4 regions of the Actinoplanes sp. NPDC048967 genome follow, and region 4 is predicted to be linked to each of the others. Evidence: riboswitches for the same ligand, from Rfam matches in the RefSeq annotation. Region 4 holds a riboswitch; each other region holds the start of a gene.
The links. A riboswitch is a leader RNA that binds a small molecule or an ion and turns the genes downstream of it on or off. The one in region 4 is predicted to bind cyclic di-AMP.
Positions count from the first base shown of each region.

Region 1: linked by a shared signal. The riboswitch ahead of AB0C12_RS36785 (NlpC/P60 family protein) and the one ahead of AB0C12_RS14915 (C40 family peptidase) in region 4 are both predicted to bind cyclic di-AMP.
Region 2: linked by a shared signal. The riboswitch ahead of AB0C12_RS23130 (hypothetical protein) and the one ahead of AB0C12_RS14915 (C40 family peptidase) in region 4 are both predicted to bind cyclic di-AMP.
Region 3: linked by a shared signal. The riboswitch ahead of AB0C12_RS01190 (transglycosylase family protein) and the one ahead of AB0C12_RS14915 (C40 family peptidase) in region 4 are both predicted to bind cyclic di-AMP.

Region 1 covers NZ_JBEZFL010000011.1:87,188-90,597, forward strand. Annotated here, with positions in the region: gene AB0C12_RS36765 (DUF1360 domain-containing protein) at 1-190, opposite strand, end outside; gene AB0C12_RS36770 (DUF6158 family protein) at 210-467, opposite strand; gene AB0C12_RS36775 (hypothetical protein) at 557-1,003, shown strand; gene AB0C12_RS36780 (DUF3817 domain-containing protein) at 1,017-1,343, shown strand; cyclic di-AMP (ydaO/yuaA leader) riboswitch at 1,554-1,688, shown strand; gene AB0C12_RS36785 (NlpC/P60 family protein) at 1,736-2,662, shown strand; gene AB0C12_RS36790 (sigma-70 family RNA polymerase sigma factor) at 2,747-3,410, opposite strand, start outside.
Region 2 covers NZ_JBEZFL010000005.1:294,202-297,611, reverse strand. Annotated here, with positions in the region: gene AB0C12_RS23140 (ABC transporter ATP-binding protein) at 1-210, shown strand, start outside; gene AB0C12_RS23135 (hypothetical protein) at 228-1,310, opposite strand; cyclic di-AMP (ydaO/yuaA leader) riboswitch at 1,308-1,457, opposite strand; cyclic di-AMP (ydaO/yuaA leader) riboswitch at 1,736-1,873, shown strand; gene AB0C12_RS23130 (hypothetical protein) at 1,877-2,896, shown strand; gene AB0C12_RS23125 (glycoside hydrolase family 65 protein) at 2,960-3,410, opposite strand, start outside.
Region 3 covers NZ_JBEZFL010000001.1:241,673-245,082, reverse strand. Annotated here, with positions in the region: gene AB0C12_RS01200 (GNAT family N-acetyltransferase) at 1-517, shown strand, start outside; gene menC (o-succinylbenzoate synthase) at 514-1,620, shown strand; cyclic di-AMP (ydaO/yuaA leader) riboswitch at 1,792-1,935, shown strand; gene AB0C12_RS01190 (transglycosylase family protein) at 1,940-2,566, shown strand; gene AB0C12_RS01185 (SAM-dependent methyltransferase) at 2,620-3,410, opposite strand, start outside.
Region 4 covers NZ_JBEZFL010000003.1:507,209-510,618, reverse strand. Annotated here, with positions in the region: gene AB0C12_RS14920 (MurT ligase domain-containing protein) at 1-868, opposite strand, end outside; cyclic di-AMP (ydaO/yuaA leader) riboswitch at 1,332-1,513, shown strand; gene AB0C12_RS14915 (C40 family peptidase) at 1,520-2,329, shown strand; gene mraZ (division/cell wall cluster transcriptional repressor MraZ) at 2,790-3,221, shown strand.

The sequences.
Region 1 (3,410 bases), on a different contig from region 4:
AGATCAGCACGATGTCGGCGGTGGCCGGCCGGTCCGGTACGGGCTTCGCGGTCAGCTTGGCGGCGGCGGCCAGACTGCCGGCGAGCAGTCCGAACGCCCCCATCGTGGCGACGTAGCCGTCCAGCGGCCGGTGCTCGTGGGGTGCGTAGTCCCGTCGCAGCCGGTTCAGCCGGCCGCGTACCGAGGAGATCATGAAGTCCGGGGTCCTCTCAGAAGTCCTGGGTGAGCCGGTCCGGATCGACCTCACGGCCGGGGTACCGGGACAGGTACGCGTTCTCCAGCTCCTCGGTCCGCCGCAGGTGGTTGGCCAGGGCCGCGTCGGGCCCGTGCCGCAACGTCTGCAGCCGGGTGCGGTGCAGGCTGGCCAGCTCACGGAACAGATCGTCGTCGGCCAGCCCCGCGGGGTCGATGCCGTTCTCGGAGACGACGGTCTCGTCGCCGGCGGAGTCGAGCCGGGCGTCGGTCATGACGGCGCTCCCTTCCTCGGTCGCAGAAGTACTTGCTGCAACGGTTGCCCGTGCGCCCTGCCGCCAAACCCGCCGGTACGCTGAGGGACATGAAAGGGCTGTGGACCCCCGCGTGGATCGCGCGCCACATCCTGGCGCTCGTGCTCGTGGCCGGCTTCCTGGCCCTGGGCTGGTGGCAGTTCAGCCGGGCCACCGGCGGCAATTCGCTCAGCTGGGGCTACACCTTCGAGTGGCCGGTGTTCGCCCTCTTCGTGGTGTTCATCTGGTTCCGCGAGGTCCAGCAGGAGCGCCGCGCCGCCCGCGCCGCCGAGCAGGACGGCCCCGCGGAGGCTGAGCCACAACCGGAGCAGCCGCCCGTGCCACGCCAGGATGCCCCGGTGACCGTGCGCCGCCCGGTCCGCGTGCCGGTGGCGCAGGTGGCGCCGGCCGACGACGATCCCGAGCTGGCCGCTTACAACGACTACCTCAGCTGGCTGGCCGCCCACCCCGGAGCCCGGCCGAGCGACTACCCCGGCCGTCGCGCCAGCGCCGGCTGAAAGGACGTGCACTGTGCAGGGAGCCCTCACCCGCTACCGGATCATCGCCTGGATCGTCGGCGTGGTCCTGATCGCGCTCGTGCTGGTCGGCATGCCGCTGAAGTACCTGGGTGACAACGACACCGTGGTGGCCGCGATCGGCCCGATCCACGGCTTCCTGTACATGGTCTACCTGGTCGCCGCCTTCGACCTGAGCCGCCGGGCGCACTGGCCGCTGGGCCGGATGCTGCTGGTGATGCTGGCCGGCACCATCCCGTTCTTCTCCTTCTGGGCCGAACGGGTCGTCTCCCACAAGTGGGTCCCGGCCGCACGCACTTCCCCGCCGGCCATGGCAGAGTAGGAAAAGTAACGCTGCGGAACGGATTTGTTGCCCGCCGTTATCGGGATCATTCTCTTATTTGTGATCATTGGCGCAAGTCACTCTACGGGCTCTTGTGTTAATGCCGCGCGCCGATAAGTTAATGCGGTTGGTCCGGTCCGCAGCCACACCCTCGGTGGCGCCGGCCAACGCCGCCGAATCCTCGCCGGCGGAAACGGGCGACCAGATCCCCCACGGTCACCGCCTCCGCCACGACGAACCGGGGAACCAACCGAAGCAGCACCGGGGTGAATCCGCGCGAGCGGTAGGGGCCTTCTTCCCGCCCCGAACCCGTCAGCTAACCCGGTAGGCGGCCCGAGCGGAAGAAAGGCCACAAACCGTTGCCACACGCCCGCACGAGGCTCCGTGCGCTGGTGGTTGCCGCCCTGGCGATCGCGATCACCGGCACCACCGCGACCGCCGCACACGCGGAACCGTCGACGAGTGAGCTGACGAAGAAGATCGACAAGGCGTCCGATCAGCTCGAGGACGTCATCGAGTCGTACAACAAGATGAACATCAGCCTCAAGAAGACCAAGGACGAGGAAAAGAAGCTGGCCGCGTCGCTGGGCCCGGCCAAGGCCGCGCTGGAGGCCGCCGGCTCGCAGATGGACGCCATCGCGGCGTCGGCGTACAAGACCGGCAACATCGGCACCATGAACGTCGTGCTCGAGGGCGCGGACAACCTCATGGACCGGATGAGCATCCTCGAGCAGATCTCCCGCAGCCGTGGCCGCGACATCGCGGAGTACCGCGCGACGACGGAGAACTTCGCCGAGCGCCAGGCCGCCCTCAAGGCGACCCAGAAGAAGCAGGAAGCTGAGGCCAAGGCCCTCAACGCGCGCAAGAAGAAGATCGAGGGCGACCTCAAGAAGCTGTACGCGATGCGCACCGCCGCCTACGGCTCGCCCACCGAGAAGTCCAGCAAGTACACCGGCAACATCCCGTCCATCGCGGGCTCCGCCGGTAAGGCTGTCACCTTCGCCTACAACGCGATCGGCGTCATGTACGACTACGGCGCTGACGGGCCGGACGGTTACGACTGCTCGGGCCTGACCTCCGCCGCCTGGCGGGCCGCCGGCAAGTCGCTGCCGCACAACGCCGCCGCTCAGTACAGCGCCACGACACGGATCTCGCGGTCCCAGCTCAAGCCGGGCGACCTGGTCTTCTACCGCAGCAACGGACACGTCGGCATCTATGTCGGCGGTGGCCAGATCATCGACGCCTCCCGCGCGGGCCAGCCCGTCAAGAAGCGCACGATCGACATCATGACCCCGAACGGCTACGGCCGGGTCACCTGAGCCGGGTCACCCGAGTAGCAGGCACGAGAAAAGGCCGGTGTCCCCGCAGGGGTCACCGGCCTTTCGCCGTACTGGTGGTCTGCCTTACGCGGCCTGCAGGCCCTCGGCCCGGGCCAGCTCACGCAGCCGGCCGAGCGCCTGGATCTCCAGCTGGCGGATGCGCTCCCGGGAGAGCGAAAACCGCGACGCCACCTCGGTCAGCGAGTGCTCGCGACCGTCCTCGAGGCCGTACCGGGCGCGCATGATGCCCGCCGACCGGTCGTCGAGGTGGTTCAGCAGTCCCTCGATGCGCTGACGCTCCAGCGCGGTCAGGACGATCTCCTCAGGCGACGGCGCGTCGCTGTCGGCGACCAGATCGCCGAGGTTGGTGTCGCCGTCGTCGCCCACCGGGGTGTCCAGGGACACGGTGTCCTGGGCCCAGCGGGTCAGCTCGGTGACGCGCTCCACCGTCACGCCCAGCGCCGCGGCGACCTGCGCGGGCTCCGGGTCGGCGCCGAGCTCGCGGACGAGCTGGCGGGTGACGTTGCGCATCCGGTTGACGTCCTCGACCAGGTGCACGGGCAGGCGCACGGTGCGCTCCTGCTGGGCGATGGCCCGGCTGATGGCCTGGCGGACCCACCACGTCGCGTAGGTCGAGAACTTGTAGCCACGCTCGTAGTCGAACTTCTCGACGGCGCGCACGAGGCCGGTGTTGCCCTCCTGGATGAGGTCGAGCATCGGCATGCCCGAGCGCACGTAACGGCGGGCG
Region 2 (3,410 bases), on a different contig from region 4:
GCCACCGGCGACGCGAAGTTCCGCCGGCGCAGTGAGCAGCGGGTCCGGGACCTGCGCGCGCAGGCCGGCACCGTCTTCCTGGTGAGCCACAGCGAGCAGTCGATCCGCGACACCTGCGAGCGGGCCATCTGGCTGGAATCGGGCCTGATCCGCGCCGACGGCCCGACCGACGACGTGCTGAAGGAGTACGAGGCCTACGTCAAGCGGTAGGCCCCGCACCCCCGCGGTCAGCGCATCGACATGTGCACGTGGTTGGTGTGGTCGCTCGACGGGTCACCGCCGGCCCCGGAGTAAGACTTCCAGCCGCTGCTGGGCAGCCAGATCCGCCGGTACCAGATGACGTAGAGGATCCCGAGCCGGCTCGCGTTCTTGATGAAGTAGTTCGCCAGCCGGTTGCCGTAGTCCTTGCTGGCCCCGGTCGCGTCGCCGCCGAAGCCGCCCTTGTCGGCGGCCCAGTCGCAGGCCCGGCCCTTCGGGTGCTCACCGCTGTTCTGGTGGCGGAAGCAGGCGATGAAGTGGTTGAAACCGTCCTTCTTCGCCTCCTGCATCGCGTGCAGGGTGCGCGGCGTGATGCAGCCCGAGGTGGTCGGGTCGTTGACGCTGCACGACTCGCTCGGCAGGGAGCCGTCCGAGTTGCGCGGCGCGGGCGCGGCCAGGGCGCTGCTGCCGCCGTCGCTGGAGGTACCGCCGCCGGACGACGAACTCGAGGATCCGCCGCTGGCGGCGTTGGCGACCTTCAACGCGTCCTCGGCCTGCTTCTTGCGCTTGGCCATGACGGTGAGCTGGCGCTGCTGTTCGCGGACAGCGGTGTCGATCGCCGTCTTGGCCTGCGCCTGCTGGTCCCGGCTGTCCTTCAGGTCGCGCACCGCGCGGTCCTGCTTGACGGCGATGGTCTCCAGCGTCTGCGCCCGGTCCAGCATGCTGCCGGTGGAGTCGGCGGTGATCATCGCCGACATCGGCCCGAGCCGCCCGGTGCGGTACGCCCGCTGGACGATCTCGTCCAGCGCCGCCTGCTTGGGGCCGAGCTGGGTGTCGAGCTCCTTGAGCTTGGCGGTCAGCTCCCGCTGGCGCTTCTTGGAGCGGTCCAGCGCCTCCTGGGCCTCGACGAAGCCCTTGGACGCCGCCTCGAGCTGCTTGATGAGGGACTTCGAGCCGCCCTCGCCGTCGTCTCCCGAGTCGCCCGGCGCGGCCAAGGGGCGGGGTGCGGCGGAGGCGGAGGTCGGGGCGGCGAGCGCCAGCCCCGAGGTGGCGACGAGGACCGCGAGCACGGTCGCTAATCGCCGGCGGACAGGGTTGAGCCTCACGAACATTCCTTCCGTCGGCCGCCGACCGAGTTAGCTGACGGGTTCGGGACGGAAGCGATCCCTACCGATCGCGCGGGGGTGCGCGGATCGGATTCACCCCATTACTCGAGTGGTTCCCCGGCTCGCCGTGCGGCGATTAGGCGGCGGTCTGCGCTGAGACCGTGACGAACACTACCCATCAATGCTAAGAATCGACAGTCGTCACACCGTACGCAATCGATCGTGCACTGATGGTGAGCAATCGACGGAAAGAATGCAACGACTCACATTAATGTGCCGTTACGGGCTATGACCTGCGTCATTCCATCGAGCGGTGACGGAAAGTCGTTGTCCGGTAACCGTTTTGCCGTCCGCGGCAGCACTGCCGGTTCGGCCGTTGTCAGGTAAGCTGGCCGCCGGTCACTGCCAGAAGGCGCTGCCCCCAAGGCGCCGGCAGCCCACCATCTAATCGTCGCAAGATGAGCCGGGGAACCACAGAACTACCGGGGTGAATCCACGAGTCAGTGGTAGGGATTGCTTCCGTCCCGAACCCGTCAGCTAACCCGGCCGGTGGTCACGCGGAAGGATTCTGAATGACGGCAAGACCCCGCCGGTGGCTGATCCTCGCCCTGGCACCGCTCGCCGCGGTCACGATGATGCTCGCGCCCGCATCCCCGGCGAACGCCGATCCGGACGACACCAAGTCGGCCACCGCCGACGACGGCGACGACAACCCGCTGCTGAACGACGTGCTGGACTCCACGGGCCGGCGCTATCTGACGGCGAAGGCGGCGGTCGCCAAGTCGACCAAGACCCAGCTCGGCCTCGCCCTCAAGGTCAAGAACGCCGAGGCGAAGCGCGACCTGCTGCTGCCCGAGGTCGGCGCGGTCGCCGCTCAGCAGTACCGCACCGGCGGCATCTCGACCATGGGCTTCCTGCTCAACACCACCAGCCCGGACGGCTTCCTCAAGAAGGCGGTCTCCCTCGAGGAGATCAACGCCCTCAACGACGGCAAGCTGCGCGAGCTGGACCAGGCCATCGACGAGGTGACCGCCAGCAAGACGCGCCTGGACCAGGAGGTCAAGGCGCAGAAGCAGAACCTCGCGCTGATGGAGAAGCAGAAGGAGTCGGCCGAGAAGGCGCTGGCCCAGGTCGGCGGCAAGTCGGTCACCGGCGGCTTCGTGGACGTCAAGTCCAAGATCGCCGCACCCGCACCGCGCAACTCCGACGGCGAGTTCGGACCGGAGTCCTGCAACGTCGACGACCCGACCACCGGTGGCTGCATCACGGCGCGCACCTTCCACATGTACAAGGAAGTGAAGAAGGCCAAGTTCAACCGGTTCGTCGGTTGTCACCGCAACGGCGGCCCGTTCGAGCATCCCAAGGGCCGCGCCTGCGACTGGTCCCTGCAGAAGAGCGGCTTCTCACCGTGGCACAACCAGGACACCCGGGAGTACGGCAACAACCTGATGGCCTTCCTGGTGCGTAACGCCGACCGGCTCGGCATCCTCTACGTCATCTGGAACAAACAGATCTGGTTCCCGGCCACCGGCTGGAAGTCGTACCACGGTCCCAGTGATCACACGGACCACGTACACGTCTCGATGCTTTAGCGCGGCGAGCGCAGAGAAGCCCCCGTCCTCCTCACGGAGGACGGGGGCTTCTTCGTTGCGGAATCAGACGCCGGTGTTCCGGCGCACCGGGGCGCGACCGGCCGGCTGGCTGGGCGCGGGGCCCGTCGGCGGCGCCGGCGGGATCGGCAGCACGACCGGCTTCACCTGGGTGATGGTGACCTCCTTGCCGTGGTGCAGCAGGTCCAGACGCGCCGACCCACCGCCGTTGCGCAGCGAGTAGGTCACCTCGTCGGCCGTGACCTGCACCCGCAGCCGCAGGCCGCGCCAGAGCAGCGAGAACTCCAGCGCGTTGATCCGGCTCGGCAGCCGGGGCGCGAAGGAGAGCTGCCCGTTGGAGTCACGCATGCCGCCCAGGCCCGCCACCAGGGCGATCCAGGAACCGGCCAGGGACGCCACGTGCACGCCGTCCCGGGCGTTCTGGTGCAGGTCGTGCAGGTCCATCAGGGCGGCCTCGCCCAGGTAGTCGTGGGCCAGCTCCACGAAACCCACCTCG
Region 3 (3,410 bases), on a different contig from region 4:
GCACCAGCGGGTCTGGGCGCTGCAGCGCGGCATCAGCACGATCAGCTGGACGTTCGACCCGCTGGTGGCCCGCAACGCCTACTTCAACCTGGCCAAGCTGGGCGCGGTCCCGACGGAGTACCTGGCGAACTTCTACGGCCCGATGCACGACCGGATCAACGGCGACGACGAGAGCGACCGGCTGATGGTGCGCTGGGATCTCGCCGCGCCGGCGGTCGTCTCCGCCGGTGCCGGCAGGCCGGTGCGCGCCGTGCGGCCGCCGACCGCCACCGTGGCGCTGCGCCGTTCCGGCGCCGGTGGGCCGGTGCCGGGCTCGTTCCGGGGCCAGACCTTGGTGGTGGCCGTGCCGGAGGACATCGAGAGCCTGCGCCGCCGGGCTCCAGGGGCGGCCAAGGACTGGCGGGTCGCCGTCCGGGAGACGCTGAGCACGCTGCTCGCCGACCGGTTGCGCTTCGCCGGCTTCGACCGCGACGGCTGGTACGTCCTCACCCGCGGCTCCGGGGAGTACGGCCGGTGAGACTTCGGGGCGTGGAGCTGCGCCGGGTGAGCATGCCGCTGGTCACGCCGTTCCGCACCTCGTTCGGCACCGAGACCGGCCGGGACGTGCTGCTGGTGCGGGTGGTCACCGGCGAGGCCGAGGGCTGGGGTGAGTGCGTGGCGATGGCCGACCCCCGCTACTCCTCGGAGTACACCGACGCCGCCGCCGACGTGCTGCGCCGCTACCTCGTGCCGGCATTGGCGGCCGCGCCGCGGCTGGACGCGTACGCGGTGGGGCCGGCCCTGGCGCCGTTCAAGGGTCACCGGATGGCCAAGGCCGCCCTGGAGACCGCGGTGCTGGACGCCGAGCTGCGCGCCCAGGGGCGGCCGCTGGGCCGTGAGCTGGGCGCCGTGCACGACCGGGTCCCGTGCGGCGTGTCGGTGGGCATCATGTCCTCGCTCGGCGAGCTGCTCGACGCCGTCGGTGGTTACCTGGCGGCCGGTTACCTGCGGATCAAGCTGAAGATCGAGCCCGGGTGGGACGTGGCGCCGGTCCGGGCGGTGCGGGAGCGCTTCGGTGACGAGGTGCTGCTGCAGGTCGACGCGAACACGGCGTACACGGTCGCGGACGCCCGGCACCTCGCCCGGCTCGATCCGTTCGGGCTGCTGCTGATCGAGCAGCCGCTGGACGAGGAGGACATCCTCGGCCACGCCGAGCTGGCGAAGTTGATCACCACGCCCATCTGCCTGGACGAGTCCATCACCTCGGCCCGTACCGCCGCCGCGGCGATCAGCATGGGCGCCGCCGCGATCGTCAACGTCAAGCCGGGCCGCGTCGGCGGGTATCTGGAGGCGCGCCGGATCCACGATGTCTGCGTCGCGCACGGCGTACCGGTGTGGTGCGGTGGCATGCTCGAGACGGGCCTGGGCCGGGCCGCGAACGTGGCCCTGGCCGCCCTGCCGGGTTTCACCCTGCCCGGCGACACCTCGGCGTCCGACCGTTACTTCCGCACCGACCTGACCGAGCCGTTCGTGCTGCGTGACGGCCATCTGAGCGTGCCGGCCGGGCCCGGCCTGGGCGTCGAACCGCTGCCGGAGGTGCTGCGGGCGGTGACCACGGCCACGGAGTGGCTGCCCCTGTAGATCGACCGGTTCTGTCCCGATTCGGGCCAAGATCAAAAGTGGGCAAAAGCTGAGAACAACGTCACGTTAGGCCCCCGGAGGTTGGTTCCGTGGCGGGCAACGTGGTTACCGTCGGCCGGTCCGCTGACGCGGGCCCCGCGGTCGGTAACGCCGAGTCCTGCCGCCGACCGGGCTGGGAACTCAACTCAGGCATGGAGCGGGGGACCCACAGGTTCTCCGGCGCGCTCCCCGCGCGCCTCGGGGTGAAGCCGCACCACAGCGGCCGGGCAACCTCAGCCCGAACCCGACAGCTGACCTCGCAGGCGTGGAGGTTCACTCGATGGCACAGATCCACAAGCAGTCTCTGCGCGCCCTCGGCCTGGTCGTGGCCGGTGCCGCGGGCACCGTCGCCCTGCTGGGCCCGGCCTCTCCGGCCGCGGCGCAGTCCGGGGTCAACTGGGACGCGGTCGCGCAGTGCGAGTCCGGTGGCAACTGGAGCATCAACACCGGCAACGGCTACTACGGTGGCCTGCAGTTCAGCCGCAGCACGTGGAAGGCGTACGGCGGCGGCAAGTACGCGAGCACCGCGAACAAGGCGAGCCGCGCGGAGCAGATCCGCATCGCCGAGAAGGTGCTCGACGGCCAGGGCATCGGCGCGTGGCCGGTGTGCGGCAAGAAGGCCGGCTCGACGAAGTCCTACCGGGCGAAGAACACCGGCGGTTCGTCGTCGGCCGGCAAGAAGGCCACGGCGTCGCGCACCACCACGCACAAGAAGTCGGCGGCGACCAAGCGCACCTCGGTCAAGGCCACCGGCCAGCACTACACGGTGAAGTCCGGCGACACGCTGGCCAGGATCGCGGCAGCCCAGCACGTCAAGGGCGGCTGGCACGCGCTGTACCAGCTCAACCGGGCGCAGCTCGGCGGCAACCCCAACCTGATCTTCCCCGGTCAGCGTCTGTCGCTGTGATGAGCCGGCCCGGCTGCCTTACCCCCGTGGGGCAGCCGGGCCCCCACCGGCGCTCAGGGCTTGCGGCCCACCGCGACGAACTCCGACACGACCTCGGTGATGCCGGGGTGCCGCGGGTCCGGCCGCCAGGCCGTGCAGGTCACGACGCCGGGTTCGAGCAGCTCCAGCCCGGCGAAGAAGCCGCGGATCTCCTCGATGGTGCGGGTCCTGATCGGAGCCGCGCCGCTCTCGTTCCACTGCCGCATCGACTCCTCGACGGCCTCGCCGTTGACCTCCGTGGTCGGATGCGAGATCAGCAGGAAGCTGCCGGCGGGCACCGCGGCCATGAACTGCTCGACCACCGACCGGGCCTCGGCGTCGTCCATGACGAAGTTGAGGATGCCGGACAGCACCACCGCGGCCGGCCGGCCGAAGTCCAGTGTGGTGGCGGCGGCCCGGAGGATGGCCTGCGGATCGCGGACGTCGGCCGCGAGGTAGTCGGTGGCCCCCTGGGGGCTGCTGGTCAGCAACGCGCGGGCGTGCGTCAGGACCAGCGGGTCGTTGTCGACGTAGACGACGCGGGCGTCCGGGGCGACGGCCTGGGCCACCTCGTGGGTGTTGTCGGCGGTGGGCAGCCCGGTGCCGACGTCCAGGAACTGGCGGATCCGCCCCTCGCCGGCCAGGAACCGCACGGCCCGGCCGAGGAACTGCCGGTTGGCCCGGGCCGACAGCACGAGCTCGGGCATCAGCCGGACGGCGTAGTCGGCCGCCTCCCGGTCCGCCGCGAAGTTGTCCTTGCCGCCGAGCAGGTAGTTCCAGACCCGCGCCGAGTGCGGCAGGTCTGCGTTGAGCTGCGTGGGATCCG
Region 4 (3,410 bases):
CGCGTTCCACCTGGGCGTAGCGGCCCGCCACCGAGGCGACGCCGGCCAGCCGGGGGACGGCCTCTATCGGGCGGACGCCGAACTCGGCGGCCACGGCCAGCGCGGTGGCGGCGTTGCCCAGGTTGACGTGCCCGGGCAGCTGGAGCTTGACCAGGTGCCAGTCGCCGCGGGGGTCGATGACGCCGTCGTCCTCGACGGTCCACTGGGCCTGCGGGCGGCGCAGCGGGCACCCGGTGCAGCGCCAGTCGCCGTTCGCCCGTTCGATCGGGGAGCCGCACTCCGGGCAGACGAACGAGTCGTCGTGCCAGCGCTGGCCGGCGCTGAACCAGACGACGTGCGCGGTGTTGACCGCCGCCCAGACCACCATCGGGTCGTCGGCGTTGGCGACCACGTGCACGTCGGGGTGGGCGGCCAGGGCGGTCCGCCACATCTGGGCCATCATGGCGACTTCCTTGGCCCGGTCGAGCTGGTCGCGCGAGAGGTTGAGCAGCGCGACCACCCGCGGGGTGGTCTCGTCGATGACCCGGGCCAGGTAGTGCTCGTCGACCTCGAGCACCGCGAACGGGGTGGCACCGGCCTTGGCCAGGGCCGAGGTGTGCCCGGTGGGCATGTTGGCGCCGAAGGAGTTGGTGGCGACCGGGCCCAGCACGCCGAGGGCGGCCGCGGTGAACCGGGTCGTGGTCGTCTTGCCGTTGGTGCCCGAGACCAGCGCGATCGCGCGGCCGGCGGCGAGGTTCTTCAGCAGGTCGGGATCGATCTTGAGACCGATCCACCCGCCGATCACCGAGCCGTCGCCGCGGCCGGCCGCCCGTGAGAGCGCCGCAGCGGTTCGCGACACGGAGGTCGCGACCTTGGCCCGTAGGGGCATCTTCCCGTCCGTCACGGCGACGAGGGTACCGGAAACGGACACTACGTCGAGTGGCCCTGGGTGCGTCCTGTGGACATCCACCGCTGGGTGGCCCCCTCGGCCGAACGGATGATCTCCACTACGCCGCCTGTCGCCGAGTTTGCGCCGGTGGGGGCGTTTACGGTCACATTCTCCCGACCTGGATCCGGCCCATGATCGGCCCCGTCGGGCTTTTTGTGTGTTGTGTTTCACCCGTAACCTTCGACGTAAAGTGATCAGCCAATCACCTGGTGCACTGGCATTTGTCACGGCGTGGTTACAAACCGGACAGGGGTTCGCGTGCCAAATACTCTCCGTAGCCAAGGGGAGTCCTGCACGTCACCCGGAAATCGGGTAGCAAGGACGAGCCGGTGAGCGCCCGCTCGCCGCTCGCACCGCAACGGACCACGCCGAGCCCTGCCCCGGTCCGAGCGGCGCGACCACACGTACGCGAACGACAACACAGGCATACGGGGGCAGGGACGGGGGACCCAGATTCGGTCCCACGGGGTACGCGCCAGTCGCGGCGTACCACGGAGGACCTTGGGGTGAAGCCACCATCGGTGGCCGGGCAACCTTCCCGCCCGAACCCGACAGCTAACCTCGCAGGCGTGCCGGAGGGATCTCTCTACCGTGCACGAAAGCACCTCGCACCGGCGCCGTCGTACCGTTGGCACCGGTCCCATCGCTCTGTCCCTGGGTCTCAGCCTCGCGGCCAGCCAGCTGATCGGCACCCCGGCGGCCTCCGCCGCTCCGGCGCCCGTCACTGCGGCCGCGTCGGCAGCCGTCAAGCCCAAGCTCACGAACTCCTACAACAGGAGGTCGGTGAAGAAGGGTCAGACGGTCCGGGTGACCGCGAAGCTCATCAACCCGAAGACCGGCAAGGGCGTCAAGAGCGTCAAGGTCAAGCTGCAGATCCGGGGCGGCAAGTCGTGGAAGACCTGGGTCACCCGGTCGACCGACTCCAAGGGCGCGGTCTCGATCCTGACCAAGCCCGGCTCGTCGCTGTACTACCGCACCGTCTTCTCCGGCGGTAAGGGCTACACCTCGACGCGCAGCAGCCAGACCAAGATCACCGTGAAGACCCAGAACAAGGCGGCCAAGGTGCTGGCCGAGGCGGCCAAGCACAAGGGTGCGCCGTACAAGTTCGGTGCTTCCGGTCCGAACCGGTTCGACTGCTCCGGCTACACCATGTACGTCTACAAGAAGGCCGCCGGCAAGAAGCTGCCGCACAAGGCCAACTCGCAGCAGCGGTACGGCAAGGCCGTCGGCAAGGGCAGCAAGAAGGCCGGCGACCTGCTGGTCTTCCGCTCCGGCTCCTACGGCACCCACGTCGGCATCTACGCCGGCGGCGGCTACATGTGGGCCGCACCGCACACGGGTGACAAGGTCAAGAAGCAGAAGGTCTACGGCAAGAACTACGTCGTGCGCCGCCTCGTCTGAGTTCCGCTCAGCGGTACGGTCACCGACAGCACCAGTAAGAGCAGTACGACAGTTCAGTGGGGCGCGACCCGGTACGGGGTCGCGCCCCACTGTCATGTCCGCTCCACTTTCTCCTCCACTTTCCTCCCCGATGGGGTGCCGAAGGGCAACCGCGCCTTCCCCAACGCCCGAAATCGGGGGACTTTCGTGCCCGGGTGGGCGGCATGTCGGAAAGTGGACCATGGTGCGGCCCGCCCGGCCCTCCACTTCCACCCCACCGGCTCTGACGTGCGGATACATCCGCGAATCGGGTTCGCGGAAGCCGTCATTCTGGTTGCGAGTGGAGGGAAGTGGAGTAGAGTGGAGCGCAGTGGCAGGGCCTGAGGAGGAGCTGAATCCGAGGGAATTTGCCGGCCCAGACGACAGGTGATCCGCACAGAGCTGGCTCTGCGGCGGCGCCCGGGGCAGGGGGGTTGGGCCGATGTTCCTCGGCACGCACACCCCGCGCCTGGACGACAAGGGCCGACTGATCCTTCCGGCGAAGTTCCGCGACGAGTTGGCGGGAGGTGTCGTGATCACCAAGGGGCAGGAGCGTTGCCTGTACGTCTTCCCGATGCCGGAGTTCCAGCGGATCGCCGACCAGCTGCGCGAACAGCCGGTCACCCACAAGGCCGCCCGGGCCTACAGCCGGGTGTTCTTCGCCAGTGCGCACGACGAGATCCCCGACAAGCAGGGCCGGGTCACCATCCCGGCGCATCTTCGGGAGTATGCGGCGCTGAACCGCGAACTCGTGGTGATCGGCGCGAGCACACGGGTGGAGATCTGGGACAAGCAGTCCTGGGAGCAGTACCTCTCGGCGAGCGAGGACGACTTCGCCGACATCGAGGAGGGGGTGCTGCCCGGCGGATTGTGAGGCGTGGCACCTGTGGGCCAGAGAAACGGCCCGGACGTCGCTGCCGCCGTACTGCGAGATCTCCAGCCGCTCCCGCTCCTGGCGCCTCTTCCCCGGTGCCAGGCGTGTGTCCGGTCGGGCGCGCCCGATGGCAACGGGCACGAGCGGATGGGGATCTGGCGGTACGGACAGACGACCGGGCTGTGCCGG